2 regions of the Paenibacillus dendritiformis genome follow, and region 1 is predicted to be linked to the other one. Evidence: riboswitches for the same ligand, from Rfam matches in the RefSeq annotation. Region 1 holds a riboswitch; the other holds the start of a gene.
The links. A riboswitch is a leader RNA that binds a small molecule or an ion and turns the genes downstream of it on or off. The one in region 1 is predicted to bind cobalamin.
Positions count from the first base shown of each region.

Region 2: it holds a riboswitch for cobalamin, as region 1 does, so the genes downstream of both, L6439_RS23320 (1-propanol dehydrogenase PduQ) here and L6439_RS18770 (cobalt-precorrin-8 methylmutase) in region 1, are expected to answer to the same signal.

Region 1 covers NZ_AP025344.1:4,236,029-4,243,668, forward strand. Annotated here, with positions in the region: gene cobK (precorrin-6A reductase) at 1-669, opposite strand, end outside; gene cobJ (precorrin-3B C(17)-methyltransferase) at 666-1,391, opposite strand; gene L6439_RS18745 (cobalt-precorrin 5A hydrolase) at 1,409-2,449, opposite strand; gene L6439_RS18750 (cobalt-precorrin-4 methyltransferase) at 2,436-3,185, opposite strand; gene L6439_RS18755 (decarboxylating cobalt-precorrin-6B (C(15))-methyltransferase) at 3,182-3,757, opposite strand; gene L6439_RS18760 (cobalt-precorrin-7 (C(5))-methyltransferase) at 3,747-4,352, opposite strand; gene cbiD (cobalt-precorrin-5B (C(1))-methyltransferase CbiD) at 4,349-5,470, opposite strand; gene L6439_RS18770 (cobalt-precorrin-8 methylmutase) at 5,485-6,117, opposite strand; cobalamin riboswitch at 6,425-6,592, opposite strand; gene L6439_RS18775 (methyl-accepting chemotaxis protein) at 6,790-7,640, opposite strand, start outside.
Region 2 covers NZ_AP025344.1:5,246,917-5,254,556, reverse strand. Annotated here, with positions in the region: gene L6439_RS23345 (hydantoinase/oxoprolinase family protein) at 1-753, shown strand, start outside; gene L6439_RS23340 (hypothetical protein) at 766-1,455, shown strand; gene L6439_RS23335 (MurR/RpiR family transcriptional regulator) at 1,552-2,412, shown strand; gene L6439_RS23330 (manganese-dependent inorganic pyrophosphatase) at 2,584-3,513, opposite strand; gene bluB (5,6-dimethylbenzimidazole synthase) at 3,673-4,314, opposite strand; adenosylcobalamin (AdoCbl) riboswitch at 4,597-4,745, shown strand; gene L6439_RS23320 (1-propanol dehydrogenase PduQ) at 5,128-6,270, shown strand; gene L6439_RS23315 (BMC domain-containing protein) at 6,470-6,823, shown strand; gene L6439_RS23310 (EutP/PduV family microcompartment system protein) at 6,835-7,266, shown strand; gene L6439_RS23305 (ANTAR domain-containing response regulator) at 7,318-7,640, shown strand, end outside.

The DNA.
Region 1 (7,640 bases):
AATGACGACGCAAGGAATGCCGATCTCCCGGCAAGCGGCGATTTTCTCGGCAAAGCCGCCCTTCGGCCCGCTTTCCTTCGTAATCATCACGTCTGCGCCGGTCTGGCGGAACAGCTCGGTATTCAATGCTTGGGAGAACGGTCCCTTCATCGCGATAATCTGGTCGGCCAGCAGACCGAGCCGTTCGCAGGCCGCGATGACGTCCGCCACAGGCAGCACTCTCGCGATGACCTGCTTTCCGGGGAGCTTGGCCACGTACTCCGGCAAGTTTTTGCTCCCGGTCGTCAGAAAAATCCGGTCGCCCAAGGCCGCCGCGACGCGGCACGCTTCATCAATGTCGCGGACGAGATGAAGATGGCCGGCATCGCCGGAAGACCTCTCATAACGAACATAAGGAATATTCATGCTCCCCGCGGCGTTCATCGCATTCGCGGACACCTCGACAGCGAACGGATGGGTCGCGTCGATGACCAGGGAGACCGCCTTCTCGCGCATCACCCGGCGCATGCCGGCTTCATCCAGCCGCTGGCAGAGAACATGCTCGGCATGCCGCTTCGCCAGCTGTTCCCCGTATTCGGTGGCCACGGACACGATATAGTCATGTCCGCGGGCATGCAGCCAATCGCAAATGTCCAGACTATCCGAGGTTCCGCCGAACATCAGAATCATAGCGTATAACCCCGCGGCGTGATCATGCGGCCGCCGGAGACATAGGTTTCCTTGTTGCCGACAATCACCATCGTCGTCATATCCACTTCTTCATAGTCGATGTCCGCCATCGTCGTCAGTATTTTTCGTTCTTCCTTGCGGCCGACATCCTTCACGATGCCGACCGGAGTGGAAGGCGATTTATAGGCCATCATCCATTCCAGGGCATGCTTCAGATGATCCGCCCGGCCCTTGCTTCTCGGATTATAGAAGCAGACGACAAAATCGGCTTCCGCCGCCAGCTTCACCCGCTTCTCGATGACCTCCCATGGCGTCATCAGATCGCTTAAGCTGATATGGCAAAAATCATGCATCAGGGGCGCCCCCAGCCTGGCCGCCGCGCCGATGCTCGCCGTGACGCCGGCCACGATTTCTACCTCAATCGCTGCTTGCTCTTTCTCCACAATCTCGAGAATGAGGCCGGCCATGCCGTAAATTCCGGCATCTCCGCTCGATACGACCGCCACCGTTTTGCCGGTCTTGGCGATATCGACGGCTTCCTGGCAGCGGTCGATTTCCTTGCGCATCCCCGTTTTGACGACTTCTTTCCCCTGGATCAACTCTTCGATCAGCCGGATATACGTAATGTAGCCCACGATCACATCCGCTTTTTGAATGGCGGCGAGCGCCTCTCCGGTCATCATGTCTCTCTCGCCCGGCCCAATTCCTACCACATAAATCATGCCTTCACCCCATCGCTTCATCTCGTTCTCTCTCCCATCGCCATCGTGATTCCATTGACGGCGAACCTTGGCGTCAACACCCGGCCCCCGCTGGCCAGATCGGCCGCGGATAGCGCGACGCTGCCTGCCTTCACGGTCTGTCTGACGAACTCGGATACCGGATACTTGCCCTCGACTTCACGCAGTTGATCGGCCGTATACGTGATGAAGGGGCAGTTCCACTGCTCCGCCAATTGCTTGATCGCCGGTTCCTCCTTTTTGACATCGATGCTGGCCATCACCGCAAAGGAATGCGGATCGGTATCATGCCGGAGGCAAAAATCAGTAAACGCCTGCCTCATCTGTTCAGGCTCCGTTTGCTTGCGGCATCCGACGCCAAGCACCCGTGTCCGGGGAACCAGCTTCACCGTGTGCACCTTCAATTCCGGCAGCCGGTACCGGTGCGTGACCCATACCAGGGCTTCGGCCTGTTCCGGAAGCTCATGCGGGTTCGTGATTGGCGTGAAGCCCCGCCGGTCGATCTCGGCCGGCACTTCCTCGTACAGGGACACGGTTTTCCCGGCGGCCAGCAGCCCGTTGATCCGCTTGCAGTTCTCGCGAAATTCCGGGATCCATCCCGGCACGGACGGCACGATCATGTCGAGCGCCGCTACCTGCTGAACGTCTGTCGCCGTCGTAATCACGGGGGCCGCTCCCGTCAGCTCCGCCAGCTTGCGGGCCAAGTCATTGGCTCCGCCCACATGTCCGGACAAGAGGCTGATAGCGTGAAGTGCCTTCTCGTCCATCACCACCACCGCCGGATCATACAGCTTGTCCGAGATGACCGGAGCCAGCGTCCGGACGGCAATCCCTGTCGCCATAATGCAGATCAGCGCATCATACTGCTGGAAAAGGCGGCGCAGCCCCGATGCGAAATCCGGTTCAAGCGCTGCAAACCCTTCGGATTGCAGCTTCGCGGGCACATAGCAATCGGCCGCCAGCGCCTCCCTGATGGACGCGGCAAGCGCCTTGCCGATGGCCGTGACCGCGATAATGGCAGTGTTCTTATCTGTACTCATGCGAAAAATCCTTGTCGTACAACTTGGAATAATAATAGGTCTCGCCCAGAAAATCCCCTACCATAATCAGCGCCGTTTTGATGATGCCCTGCTCCTTGACCTTGGCGGCGATATCCCGCAGGGTTCCGGTCACTTGCTTTTCATCCGCCCAGGTTGCTTTATAGATGACAGCCGCCGGGGTATCCTCCGGATATCCGCCTGCCACCAGTTCGGCCACCACGTCCTCAACCGCTTGCACCGACAGGAAAATAACCATCGAGGTGCGGTGCGCGGCGAAGGAACGCAGCGATTCCCTGTCCGGTACCGGCGTTCTGCCTTCCATGCGCGTAATAATGACGCTCTGGCTTACTTCCGGGACGGTGTACTCGACACCGAGCTGCGAGGCGGCCCCGAGGAATGAACTTACCCCAGGGGTACAGGTGAACCCGATATCCCGCTTTTTCATTTCCTCGATCTGTTCCCGAATCGATCCGTAGATCGAAAAATCTCCGGTCTGGAGGCGGACGACCTGTTTCCCGGCCTTCACGCTTTTTTCCATGCAATCGATAATCTCCGTCAAATCCATCCCGGCGCTGTTGTAGATTTCGCAGCCTTCCTTGCAATACTCCAGCAATTCCGGGTTCACCAGCGAGCCCGCATAGATGACGACATCCGCCTCTTTCAGGAGGTTGTATCCCCGCAAGGTAATCAGTTCTTTATGTCCGGGTCCCGCCCCGACAAAATGCACTTTCGTCAAGCTGTTCCGCTCCTTTCTTTTTGGCAGGCGATGATGAACGTCGGATTTTGGGGCTTGAAATAATGCCCTTGTCCAAGTTCTTGCCATTTCGACACCTGCATTTGAATGATCTCGACTTCTTGCCAGGGCCCTTTTTCGAGATAGGCTGCCGCTTCGAGGGCATTTTCCAGCAAGATGAAATTGAGCGCAAGCCGGCCGCCCGGCAGCAGCAAGGCATGGCTCCAATCGATGATCTCCGTTAATTGCCCCCCGCTGCCGCCGACAAAAATAGCGTCGAACCCGGTATTGTCCAGCGGGATGGGAGCCTCTGCCGCCACGATCTCCACATTGTCCAGCCCGAACTGCCGCCGGTTCTGTTCGATTAGGGCCAGCGCCTCTTCGTTCCGTTCTATCGCGGTTACCGCCACATGGGGGAACATCTTCGCGACCTGGAGCGCTACGCTGCCCGTGCCGGCTCCAACGTCGAGTACACGGCGGCTTGTCTCGTCCAAGGCCAATTTGTCAATGGATACGGCGCGGACCTCCGCCTTGGTCATCGGCGTCTTGCCGCGAATAAAAGCTTCATCCTTCATCCAAGATCACCACCACATTCATATCATAGCGAGCCGCAACCTCCTCCGGCTTCAACCGATGCAACCGTTCCTCGGGATAGCTGAGGTTTTCTCCGATAATGAGCGTTTTACGCAGCTTCCTTTGCAGAATTTCCTCAGCGATTTCCGCAGGGCCAATCTTGCTGTCCGTGACCATCGCCACTTTCGGGTGCGCGAGCAGAAACCCGAAATCAGGCTGCTTGCCGTGGCTGCTCGTAATGTACAGGTCGTTCATGGCAATGCCGCAACGGCTGCACAAATATTGAATCGAGCTAATCCCGGGCACAATCTGAAGCTGCTCCGGCGGAAATCTCTCCAACGCCCATTTTCCGATGCCATACATCAACGGATCTCCGGAAGCGAGCACCACGATCTCCTGGCCGATCCTCTCTTGCAAAAAGGCTTCCAGCTCCGAGAGTTGTGAGGGCAGCAGCTTGCGTTCGGCCGGGTTGTCCGGCGGAATGTCGCCGAGCTGCCGCTTCGAGCCGACAAGCACGTCCGCCTTCTGGATGAGCAAGGCCCCCGCAGCGGTCAGCAGCTCCGGACTGCCCGGGCCAATACCGACAATATGAATCATAGCCATGCCTCCTTGATGGTTGAGATGTCGCAGGTGGAAGCCAGCATTCCGCGATCCGTCGAGAACGTAATGACATCGATATCCACCGCCGGTTTACTGTATTTCAAAAACTGTTCGGCCCGTTGTTTCACTTTGTCCGTGATCGTCTGAAAAACCTCGCTATACCCTTCCGCCACCATAATTTCGCCCGCCGCTTCCGTCGTCGCGCAAGCCGCAATTCGCTGGAGCAGGGGCAGGGGCGCGCCGGCCAGCGCCAGGTTCGCCACCAGGATTTCTGCCCTCGCATCGGCGTCTTTGCTGTACGTGGTGAAAATACCGGCGGACACTTTAATCAACTTGCCGAAATGGCCCACCATCAGCACATGCTCGAAGGCGAGGCGCTGCGTCTCCTTGAGCATGTAGCCGACGAAATTGCTCATCGAGACCACGTATTTGCCATCGATGCCAAGCTGCTCCTCGACGAAGCGCTCCCCGTAATTCCCGGGAACGAGAATGATTTTCCGGAAGCCCTGCGCTCTTTTCATTTCCAGCTCGATGGACAGCGACTGCTTCCATCCTTCATCGGACATCGGCGTTACGATCCCGGTCGTTCCCAGAATCGAGATTCCGCCGAGAATCCCGAGGCGGCTGTTCATGGTGCGTTCTGCGCGCTCTTCGCCTTCCGGCGCGAAAATCACAACATCCGCCCCGCGGTCAGGGCCAATCTCTTCCCGGACGGCCGCGGCAATCATTCGGCGCGGCACCGGGTTGATGGCCGCTTCCCCGACCGGGACCGCAATGCCCTTCTGCGTCACGCGCCCGATGCCTTGCCCGCCGTCGATGCGGATCTCCCCGCTGCCATTCAAGGTGACCTGCGCAAAAATCCGCATCCCATGCGTCGCATCGATATCATCGCCGCCGTCTTTTTGCACGGCGGCCGTGGCCGTATGCCGATCGAATTCCTGCTTGTCCACCGGAAGCTGCAGGGTCGTTCCGTTCGGCGTGATGATCGTCACCCCGGCGATCTTCTCCTGCTGGATGATCATGGCCGCTGCCGCTTTGGCCGCCGCTGCCGCGCAAGTGCCTGTCGTATAGCCCTTGCGCAATTTTTTTCCCTCGTAATACACGTAATCTTCCATCGGGCCACCTCTTCTTACATCGCGTACAGCACGGCGTTCAAAATGGCCGCCGCCAGATTGCTCCCGCCCTTCCGCCCGCGGGCCACGACCGCCGGAATGTCGCTTTCATAGAGCGCTTCTTTCGATTCGGCCGCCCCGACAAACCCAACGGGCACGCCGACGACCGCCTCCACGTCCAGCTCGCCGGCAGCCGCCATCTCCAAAATTTGATAGACCGCGGTAGGCGCATTGCCGATGATAAACAACTTCTTGCCTTCTTCCTTGGCGGCAAGCTGAATTCCGGCCATGGAACGGGTGATGCCTTGCTGACGGGCCGCTTGGGCCGTTTCGGGCTCATTGACGTAGCAGCGGTAGCGGCAGCCGTATTGGTCCAGCAGCTTTTTATTGATGCCGCTCAGAGCCATATTCGTATCGGTGAAAATGATGCCGCCCTGCCGGATCGTTTCGCGTATTTTCGTCAAGGCATCATGCGTGAAGACGAGATTATCCAAGTAGTCAAAATCCGCCGTCGTATGAATCGCCCGCTTTATGACCAGCTCCTCTTCCCGGCTGCGGAACGTATAGTCCGGTCTTGTTTCCGTAATGATGTCCTGTATGATTTCAAAGCTTCTTTCTTCAATGCGCTTGGGGTTTTTGATGTAATCCATCGTTCCCTCTCCTTTTCATGAGTTTCAATAAGTGTTCAAAAAGGCCGGTTTTCAGCGCCGAGAAGGTTGCAAGAACTCGAAGCATACGTTTTTCAAGAGTGAATGCAAGATTCGATGCCGAGTTCCTTCCTGTATTTCTTCGCGATCAAAAGCGGACTTTTTGAACAACCTCTAAAAGGGAACAAAAAAACACGAAACCTGAAGGTCCCGTGTCCATACGAAGAAAAGGCCGTCTCCAAGCGTATTCGCCAAATGAACACACTTGTGCCTTGGTTCTCTGCAATAGACAACTGTTCCCTTAGAAGTTGCTGCAAGGCTGAACAGAGGAGGTCTCCTGACTTTGCATCATTCTACTTTCCCGCCTTCCCAGAAATGAATTCCAGTGACAATGAATGGGATTTCGTCCGCTTCACAGTAGCTAGGGCCTGTAGAGGAATCGCACCTCTTTCCCTGATCTCCGCTCAGTGTTTCTATTCAATTTTTATCAGGTTGAATTTTTTTCACTTGAATTGCGTGAATCTCTTAGATGAATCATAGCTTGACTGACATCGTGCCGCCTGTGACAGAACTCACTGCATGCCGGGTTGCGGACAACAAAAAGAGCGTTTCAAGCCTGCTGACGGGCTCAAACGCTCTTTATGAAATCTTTGCGATAGGGATGTTCAGCCTTCGTTACATCATTTCGCTCAGGTTTTTTGCCTGCGCATCCAGGCTCCCGGCAGCTTTGCCGATTTTGGCAAATTCCTCGGTAGCTTGCTTAATCTGGTGCTGGCATTCGACGATTGCGTTCCGGGAGTTCTTCGTCCCCCCGCCGACCTGTCCTATCTTATCGGCGATTCCCTCGATGGCGGATTGAACATCTTTGGCCGCCTGCTGAACGTGCTCCGCCAGCTTCCGAACCTCGGCGGCCACCACTTGAAATCCGAGGCCATGCTCCCCGGCATGGGCCGCCTCAATCGCCGCGTTCAGGCCCAGCAGGTGGGTTTGGGTGGCAAAATCCCGGATCATCTGTACAATTCCCTTGATGGCTTTGGACTGTTCTTCCAATTCACGCAGGAGGGTTAAGTTATCTTCGCTGTCCGTCACCGCATACTGGATGGCTGCCGCAACCTCTTGATTGCGCTCCATGCCTTCTTCCGTCCGCTTCAGCAAATCCTCCGCCATCAGCCGCAGCTCGTCCTTCATTCGGGAGGCGGCGTTTTCCCTTGGCGTGATGTCGGTCGCCACTTTGAGCACGGCGACTGTGCAGCCCTTCTCATCGAGGACCGGCATATACGTGGCTTCCAGCCATATCAGGTCCCCACTCTTTGCTACCCGGGCAATTTTCTGTTGAAACTTTATACCGTTCCGCAAATTTTCCCAAAACGCATCATACTCCATACTGCCGGCAAACTGTCGTGTGCAAAAGATCCGGTGGTGCTTGCCGATGAGTTCTGACGCCGTGTATCCCATCGTCTGGGCAAACAGATGGTTCGCCCAAAGAACCTCGCCCTGGATATTAAATTCAATCATGGCGAGCGACT
Region 2 (7,640 bases), 1.0 Mb from region 1:
GGCGCGGTGCTTGTCCCGGCCATGGCGGAGCGGGAGCGGTTCCGCTTCCAGATCGCGAACAATGCGCCTTTCGTGTCGACGATCGGCGTCGCCCTAGCGATGGTGAAGGAGCAGTTGGAGCGAACCGTCGTGAATCCGACGGAAGAAGATATCAAGCGAATTCGCTCCGACATCGTCGAACGAATCGTCCAATCGGGGGCCAACGAGGACACGGTCGAGGTGACGATCGAGATCGACAGCCAGAAAAACATTTTGCGGGCCGTCGCGACGGGCTCGACAGAGCTTCGCTCCAAAGATCTGGGCCAGGAGGCGCTGTCGGTCGAGGAGATGGCCGCCATCGCCGCGAGCTCGGTCGATCAGCCGGCGGACAGTATGAAGCTGGCGTCCCGGTGCGGCCGCTGGAGCCTGTTCGTCGGCGAGGAGACGAAGAAATCGTTCTTCGGTCTAATCAAGAAGAAGAGGAACTATGTGAGCGTGCTCGATCGGGAAGGCGTCGTCCGGTTCAAGAAGGGGAACGTTCATTTTGCGAAGGTGGCCAAAGGTGAGTTCGGGAACCGGCTGCATGAATTTTTGGACGACAATACGATCTACTCCGACGCGAACGCGACCATACCGAAGGTCTTCGTCTTTTATCGGGAGAAGATGCTTGATCTGACCGGGATGCAGACGAAGGAGCAGTTGATGTCGATTCTTGAGATCGAGACGGAAATGCTGAAAGAGGAAGAAGAATTGATCGTCGTAGCCTACCAATAAGGAGGGGAAGGAATGCCGGACGAGGTTATCCGCCGCTTGACGGAAAGGGATGGATCCGATGAATGGCTGGCGTGCGCCGAGCTGGAGCAGGATCCTCTTTTCCGCAAAATACCGCAGGAACGAATTCCGTACTATGTAAGCAATTCATTGAAACGGGGGAGAGAGACGGCGGCTGTATACAAGGGGAAGCGCAAGTCCATCCGGGATCTGTGTCACATGGAAGGCTTGCGGTATGAAGTGACGAACCGGTCCGGCAACTTCCACAACGTCAGCTTCCGCGCGCAGATTGATTTCGCCCAGAGCCCGCCGGCGATTGTCATTTATGCCTCGTCGCTCCGCGATATGCGGGAGGCTTACCGGACGGTGATGGGGAAGGGATGCGAGGAGCCGGAAGAAGAGCTGGAGCGGCTGATCGACATTCATTTGGCGCATGAGTTTTTTCATTATACGGAGTACCGGGCGGGGCAATTCACGAATGAGACGCTGGAGCCGATCGAGATTTTCAAGCTCGGAAGCTGGTATACGAAGCGATCCAGCATCGTGAAATGCAGCGAAATCGCAGCGCATGCGTTCTGCAAGACGATGCTGAACCTGCCCGTTCTGCCGAATGCGCTCGATTACGCTTTTCTAGTCGAGACGGGGGCAATGGATGCCGCCGAGCTTCGCCGGCGGGCCGAAAATTGGAAAATGATGTTGGCTTGATTTTCTCATTACTTCCCTTGATATGATATAATGGGGTGTGCTAGCGAGGTTACCGGATTCGCATTTTTTTCCCATTGGCAGTCAGGAGGAGGTACCATGTCTTCACAGGTTCCGGCGGTCATCGCAAAAATTGTATCGCAAACGCAAAAATTAACATACGGCGAAAATCAAATCGCCAATTTCGTTATACACAATCCGGAATTCATCACCCGTAACACGATTACGGCGATCGCGAATGAAATCGGCGTGTCCGAGACAAGCATCAACCGTTTTTGCAAAAAGGTGGGCTTCAAAGGCTTCAACGATTTTAAAATCGCGTTCGCCCAGGATGCGTTTTACCGGGATATGCAGGCCAAAAAGAAGGAGCGGCGCGAGATCAACGTCATTGATGCGCTGGCTCTGGATTATAACGAGCTGATCGTCAACACCTCGGCGCTCATTACGGAAGCCCAGCTTCATCAAGTGGTCGAGCTGCTGAAGGGGGCGCGCAGAATCGTCCTGATCGGATTGTTCGATTCATTCCTCGCGGCCATGGCCTTGAAGAACCGGCTTGCGATTATCGGCATTCATGCCGATGCCATCAACGACAGCAGGGAAATGAAAATCGCGGCCTCCCAATGCGGTCCGGACGATGTCGTGATCGCCTTCTCGCGTTCGGGTTCAACGCGGGAGATTATTGACGCCGTCGCCATCGCGCAGGTCAACCAGGCCAAGACGGTGGCGGTGACCTGCTACGATTCGTCGCCGATTACGGAAAATGCGGTAGTGGATATTATCGCGCCGGATAAAATTTCGGTCAACAACAGCGCCTTCATGTCCAACCACATCACGTTTCTGTTTGTCGTCGATCTCATCATGAGCGTTTTCATTTCATCGGATAAGCAGTATTTGAAGAAAAAGCTGGACAGCGAAGGGATATTGGCCAGCGATCAGTCGATAACGAATTATTTTCTGTGATGGCAGGAAAGGAGGACGCTCCCGCACGGCGGGGGCGTTTTTTTGTGCCCTCTAGCGGGTGGGGTTGCAAAACAAGGAGAGAGGAAACATAGCGGCCGGCCGCACTCGAAAGCGCGGCCCGCACCGTTGGTCCCAAGCTGGGGGGAATGATGATTATCGGGCTTAGGGAATTTATTTGCTCAGGGTGTCTGTCAGCACAGGCACGATTTGCTTCTTGCGGGATACGACGCCCTTCAGAAGCGCGGTGTTGTTTTCGAGGTTAACATTGTATGCCTTCTCGACGGCGTCCGCCTTGGAGCCGAGCGCAATGGCCACGGAATTGCTGTTCAGAATATCGGTCACGACGAACACGAACAGATCGAGGCCTTTCTTCGCGATAATGCCGGACAAGGCCGCTTCCACTTCCGCTTGGCGAGACAGCACATCGTTCACGTCCACCGCATTCACTTGCGCGATTTCCACCTTTGCGCTGCCCATGGTGAATTCCTTCGCGTCAAGCGAGAGCAGCTCCTCGATGCTCTTGTCGCTCAGGTTCGCGCCCGCTTTCAGCATTTCCAGGCCGTATTGCTCCGCATCGACGCCGGCGATGGCGGCCAACTCGCGGGCAGCAGCCACGTCTTGCTCCGTGCAAGTCGGGGATTTGAACAGCAGCGAATCGGAAATGATCGCCGACAACATCAGACCGGCAATATTTTTGCTGATCGACTTCCCGTTTTCTTTGTACATTTTATTCAAGATTGTAGCGGTGCAGCCAACCGGTTCCGCCCGATAGTACAGCGGACCGCTCGTCTCGAAGTTCGCGATGCGGTGATGGTCGATGACTTCCAGCACCTGTACCTGATCAATGTCGTTGGCGCTTTGCTGCCGTTCGTTGTGATCGACGAGAATCACGCCGTTCACTTCGTTCGCCACGGTCTCTACCAGGCGCGGCGCTTCCGCTTGGAACGTATCCAGCGCGAATTGCGTTTCCCCGTTGATGCTGCCGAGGCGAACCGGCTCGACATCGAAGCCTAATTGCGTTTTCAAATCTGCATACGCAATGGCCGAACAAATACTATCTGTGTCTGGATTTTTATGTCCGAAAATAAGAACTTTTTCCATGATGCTTACTCCCTTACATCTATATTCTGGCGAGAAAAGTATACCTTAGAATCCATTTAACAATCAAGGTTACAGCGAATGGCAGACGGAATAATCGCAACATCGAAGCCGCGATTTTACCCATTTTTCAATAACTGTAGCTTGTTGCTTGCCATTCGCTTATTGTTCTCCCCATTTATTATGAAATATTAGATTTTCAAGAGATTTTCGTTTTTCCCACTTGACTTGTTCTAAAATGGGAGCGGAGGGGTAGTCGTCCGTATATCCAATGGAAAGTAAAGCAACAGGGTCAATGTGCGGAGGGATTTGCAAAATATCTCGAACATCATTTTTTTTGTAAAAACTTACCCATCCCATGGCTAAACCTTCTACACACGCCGCTAACCACATATTTTGGATGGCACATGCCGTAGAAAGAATATCTGTCTCCGGAATCGAATTTCGTCCCAGTACATGCGAACCCCCGCTTGTTGGATCGCAGGTGACACAGATCGTTAAGGGCGCCTCTTTAATTCCTTCAATTTTTAAACTTAAAAATTGGGCAGCGCGCTCTTCTTCGTAATGAATCGCCAAGGCTCGTCTTTCTTTTTCTGTCGCCCAAGCTAATCTCTCTTTGACTTCCATAGAATCCACTATAATGAAATTCCATGGCTGCATAAATCCTACAGAGGGTGCATGGTGCGCCGCTTGTAAAATTCGGCCGATAATCTCTCTAGGTACAGGATTCGGAAGAAAATTCCGAACGTCTCTTCTTTTATAAATGACATTATAAACTGCTTCTTTTTCGATCTCATTAAACATGTGATGCGCCTCTTTCATTCTGTATCGTGTCTCCATCAACCACTGCAGCTATCCTTTGATAATGTGAATTTTTTCTTTCTCTACGATATCATAGATTCCACATATTCGACAAATTAGATCAATTTTCTACTTGTTTTTGTTTCTACGTTTGAGCCGAGCGAACATTTAGATGTCAAATGAACGGTCCTTCTTTTAGTGACATTTTAGCGGAGTGATCGCACCCTCTTGTCAATCCGCTTTTTTATGCTATAATGAGGTCGAATGGACGCCCATTCACGTCATGCACAACAGAAGAAGTTATAGGCAATGGAAGTTTGGTGCAAATCCAACGCGGTCCCGCCACTGTGATAGACCGAATCGGTCTTAAGTCAGGTCTTTTGCCTAGTAACTTTGAAGGACCAGTCATTTCGAGGCGAAAGTGGCTGGTTTACAAGTCTAGTGACGATTACCGCCTCGCTAGGCTTTTTTTACGTTGCAGGAAGGCAGCCGACATTGCTGTCGGCACAGCCGGGTGGTCGCCGCCGAACAGATACGATGAAGTAGAGCTTGGCAAGCGGGGACGTTCTTCAAGGCCGAAGAACGGATGCACAGCGCCGTGCAGGTCCCTTTTTTTACTGCCTGCCGATAGCGGCACGTGATCGGACGGGTTGACGAATGTCCGGGTCACGGTGTACAGTGTTGGTAGACAATTGAATGATGGCGAGTTGCACAATGGCGTGCACCTGTATCATAAGCGAAGAGGCTTTTAAAGGAATCCGTTCTTTTAAAAGTCTCTTTTTTTATTGCCAACGACTTCATTGGAGGTGCCTGTTTATGGACAAAATATCGATGAACACCGACATTTATCTGGGGCAAGGCGCGCTGGATCGCCTGATGGAATGGCGGAATCAACGCATCTTTATCGTCACCGACCCGTTCATGGTCAAGTCGGGGATGATTAACATGCTGTTCGAGCGGCTGCATGAGAGCAATGAGCAATACATTTTCAGCAACATCGTGCCCGATCCCCCGATCGAGATCGTGACGGAGGGCGTTGAAGCGTTGGGCGCGTTCCAGGCCGATCGGATGATTGCGATTGGCGGCGGCTCCGCGATCGATGCGGCCAAGGCGATGAAGATTTTCGCCCAGAAAATATTGAATCAGCACGATATGCCGTTCGTGGCGATTCCGACAACAAGCGGAACGGGCTCGGAAGTGACGTCTTTCTCGGTGATCAGCGACAAGAAGAAAAACATCAAATACCCGCTCGTGTCCGATGACATGCTGCCGCAGGAAGCGATTTTGGACCCGGAATTGGTCAAGAGCGTACCCGACTTCATTACCGCCGATACCGGAATGGACGTCCTGACCCACGCAATCGAGGCGTATGTGTCCACCAAAGCGAATGATATTTCCGACGCCTTGGCGGAGAAAGCGATTAAGCTGGTCTTTGCCTATTTGCCGAGAGCGTACAAGGACGGGAACGACCTGGAGGCGCGGGAGAAAATGCACAATGCCTCCTGTCTGGCGGGCATGGCGTTCAATATCGCGTCGCTCGGCCTCAATCACGGCATCGCCCATGTGGCCGGCGCGAAGTTCAAGATTGCGCACGGACGCATGAATTCCTTGCTGCTGCCGCACGTGATTGAATTCAACGCCGATTACAAGCCGGGCTACGGCAGGGAGGAAAGCAACGCGGCGGCGGTCCGATACGCCGAAATCTCCAAGAGCCTGGGATTGCCGGCTCCGAATCCGAAGAGCGGCGTTCGCAGCCTGGTGCAAGCGATCAAGCAGCTGCAGAAGCAATTGCGCATGCCGCAGTCGCTGCGGGAATGCAATGTCGACGAAGCGCTGCTCGGAGAAATGAGCGCCTCGATTGCCGAGGGAGCGCTCAAGGACGGCTGCACCGCCACGAATCCGCGCGTTCCGACTGTGTCGGATGTTGTCGAAATATTGAACAAAATGTTTCAATATTAAGGAATTCAATAAATACCATGCGCGTTCAGGTTGACAACGTTTGCAGCTACAAAGTATAGTAAAAGTAACACAAAGGCGTGTTGCATATCAGTCAAAGCAAAGAGGCTTCTTAAAAATTCCACGTGAACTTTTAAGGGGTCTTTATGTGTTTTTACGGCTAATCGATGTTGTTTTCTCATAAGAAATGAGTGATGAGAGTATGGACCAACACAACGAAAAACAACGCGTCATTCAGGAGTACGTGCCAGGGAAGCAGGTCACGTTGGCGCATATTATCGCGAACCCGAACCCGGATATTTACAAGAAGCTGGGCTTGGGGAGCGATGCGCAGGATGCCATCGGCATCATGACCATTACGCCAAGCGAAGCCTCCATTATTGGCGCGGACATCGCGACCAAGGCGGCTGGCGTGCAGATCGGCTTCGTCGACCGCTTCAGTGGATCGCTCGTCATTACAGGCGATGTCTCATCCGTGGAATCGGCCGTGAATGAAGTTCTGCTGGGCCTGCAAAACATTCTCGGCTTCTCGGCTGCGAAGATTACGAGAACGTAGGAGAAGCGATCATGAAGACCATTATTTTCGCCGGCAGCACCGGATCGGGCAAGACGACGCTGTGCCAATGGCTGCACGGCCAGGAGATTACTTACAAAAAGACGCAAGCGGTGGAGACCTTCGACCAAGCGATCGATACGCCGGGGGAGTGCATCGAGAACCGTTATTTGTACAAGATGCTCCTCGTGTCGAGCGTCGACGCCGATGTAATCGGGCTTGTGCAAGATTGCACAAAGGAAGAAAGCTATTTTCCGCCGGCCTTCGCGACGATGTTCGCCAAGCCGGTCATTGGGATTGTGACCAAGACCGAGCTCGCCCGGACAGATGAGGATATCGCGCAAGCGAGAGCTTTTCTGCAAGCGGCGGGCGCAGAGCGCATTTTCGAGGTCTCAACGGTGGAGAACGTAGGAGTGGACGCTCTTCGGGCTTACTTGGAGGAGTAGGCGGTTGGTTAGCCGGATACAAGCAAATATCGACATAGAGGTGCATGACACATGAATGGAAAAATTGTAATAGTCGACGACGAACCTATTACAAGAATGGATATTCGTGAGATGCTGGAAGAGGCGGACTACAACGTAGTAGGCGAAGCTTCTGATGGCTTTGAAGCCATCGAATTATGCAAAAAGCATCTGCCCGACCTGGTCATCCTGGATGTCCAAATGCCTATCCTGGATGGGTTGAAGGCGGGCAAACGAATCATTTCAGAGCAGCTGGCCGGCGGAGTTATTCTCCTGACCGCGTTCAGCGACAAGCAGACGATTGAAAAAGCAACCTCTATCGGTGCGCTTGGTTATCTGGTGAAGCCGCTAGACGA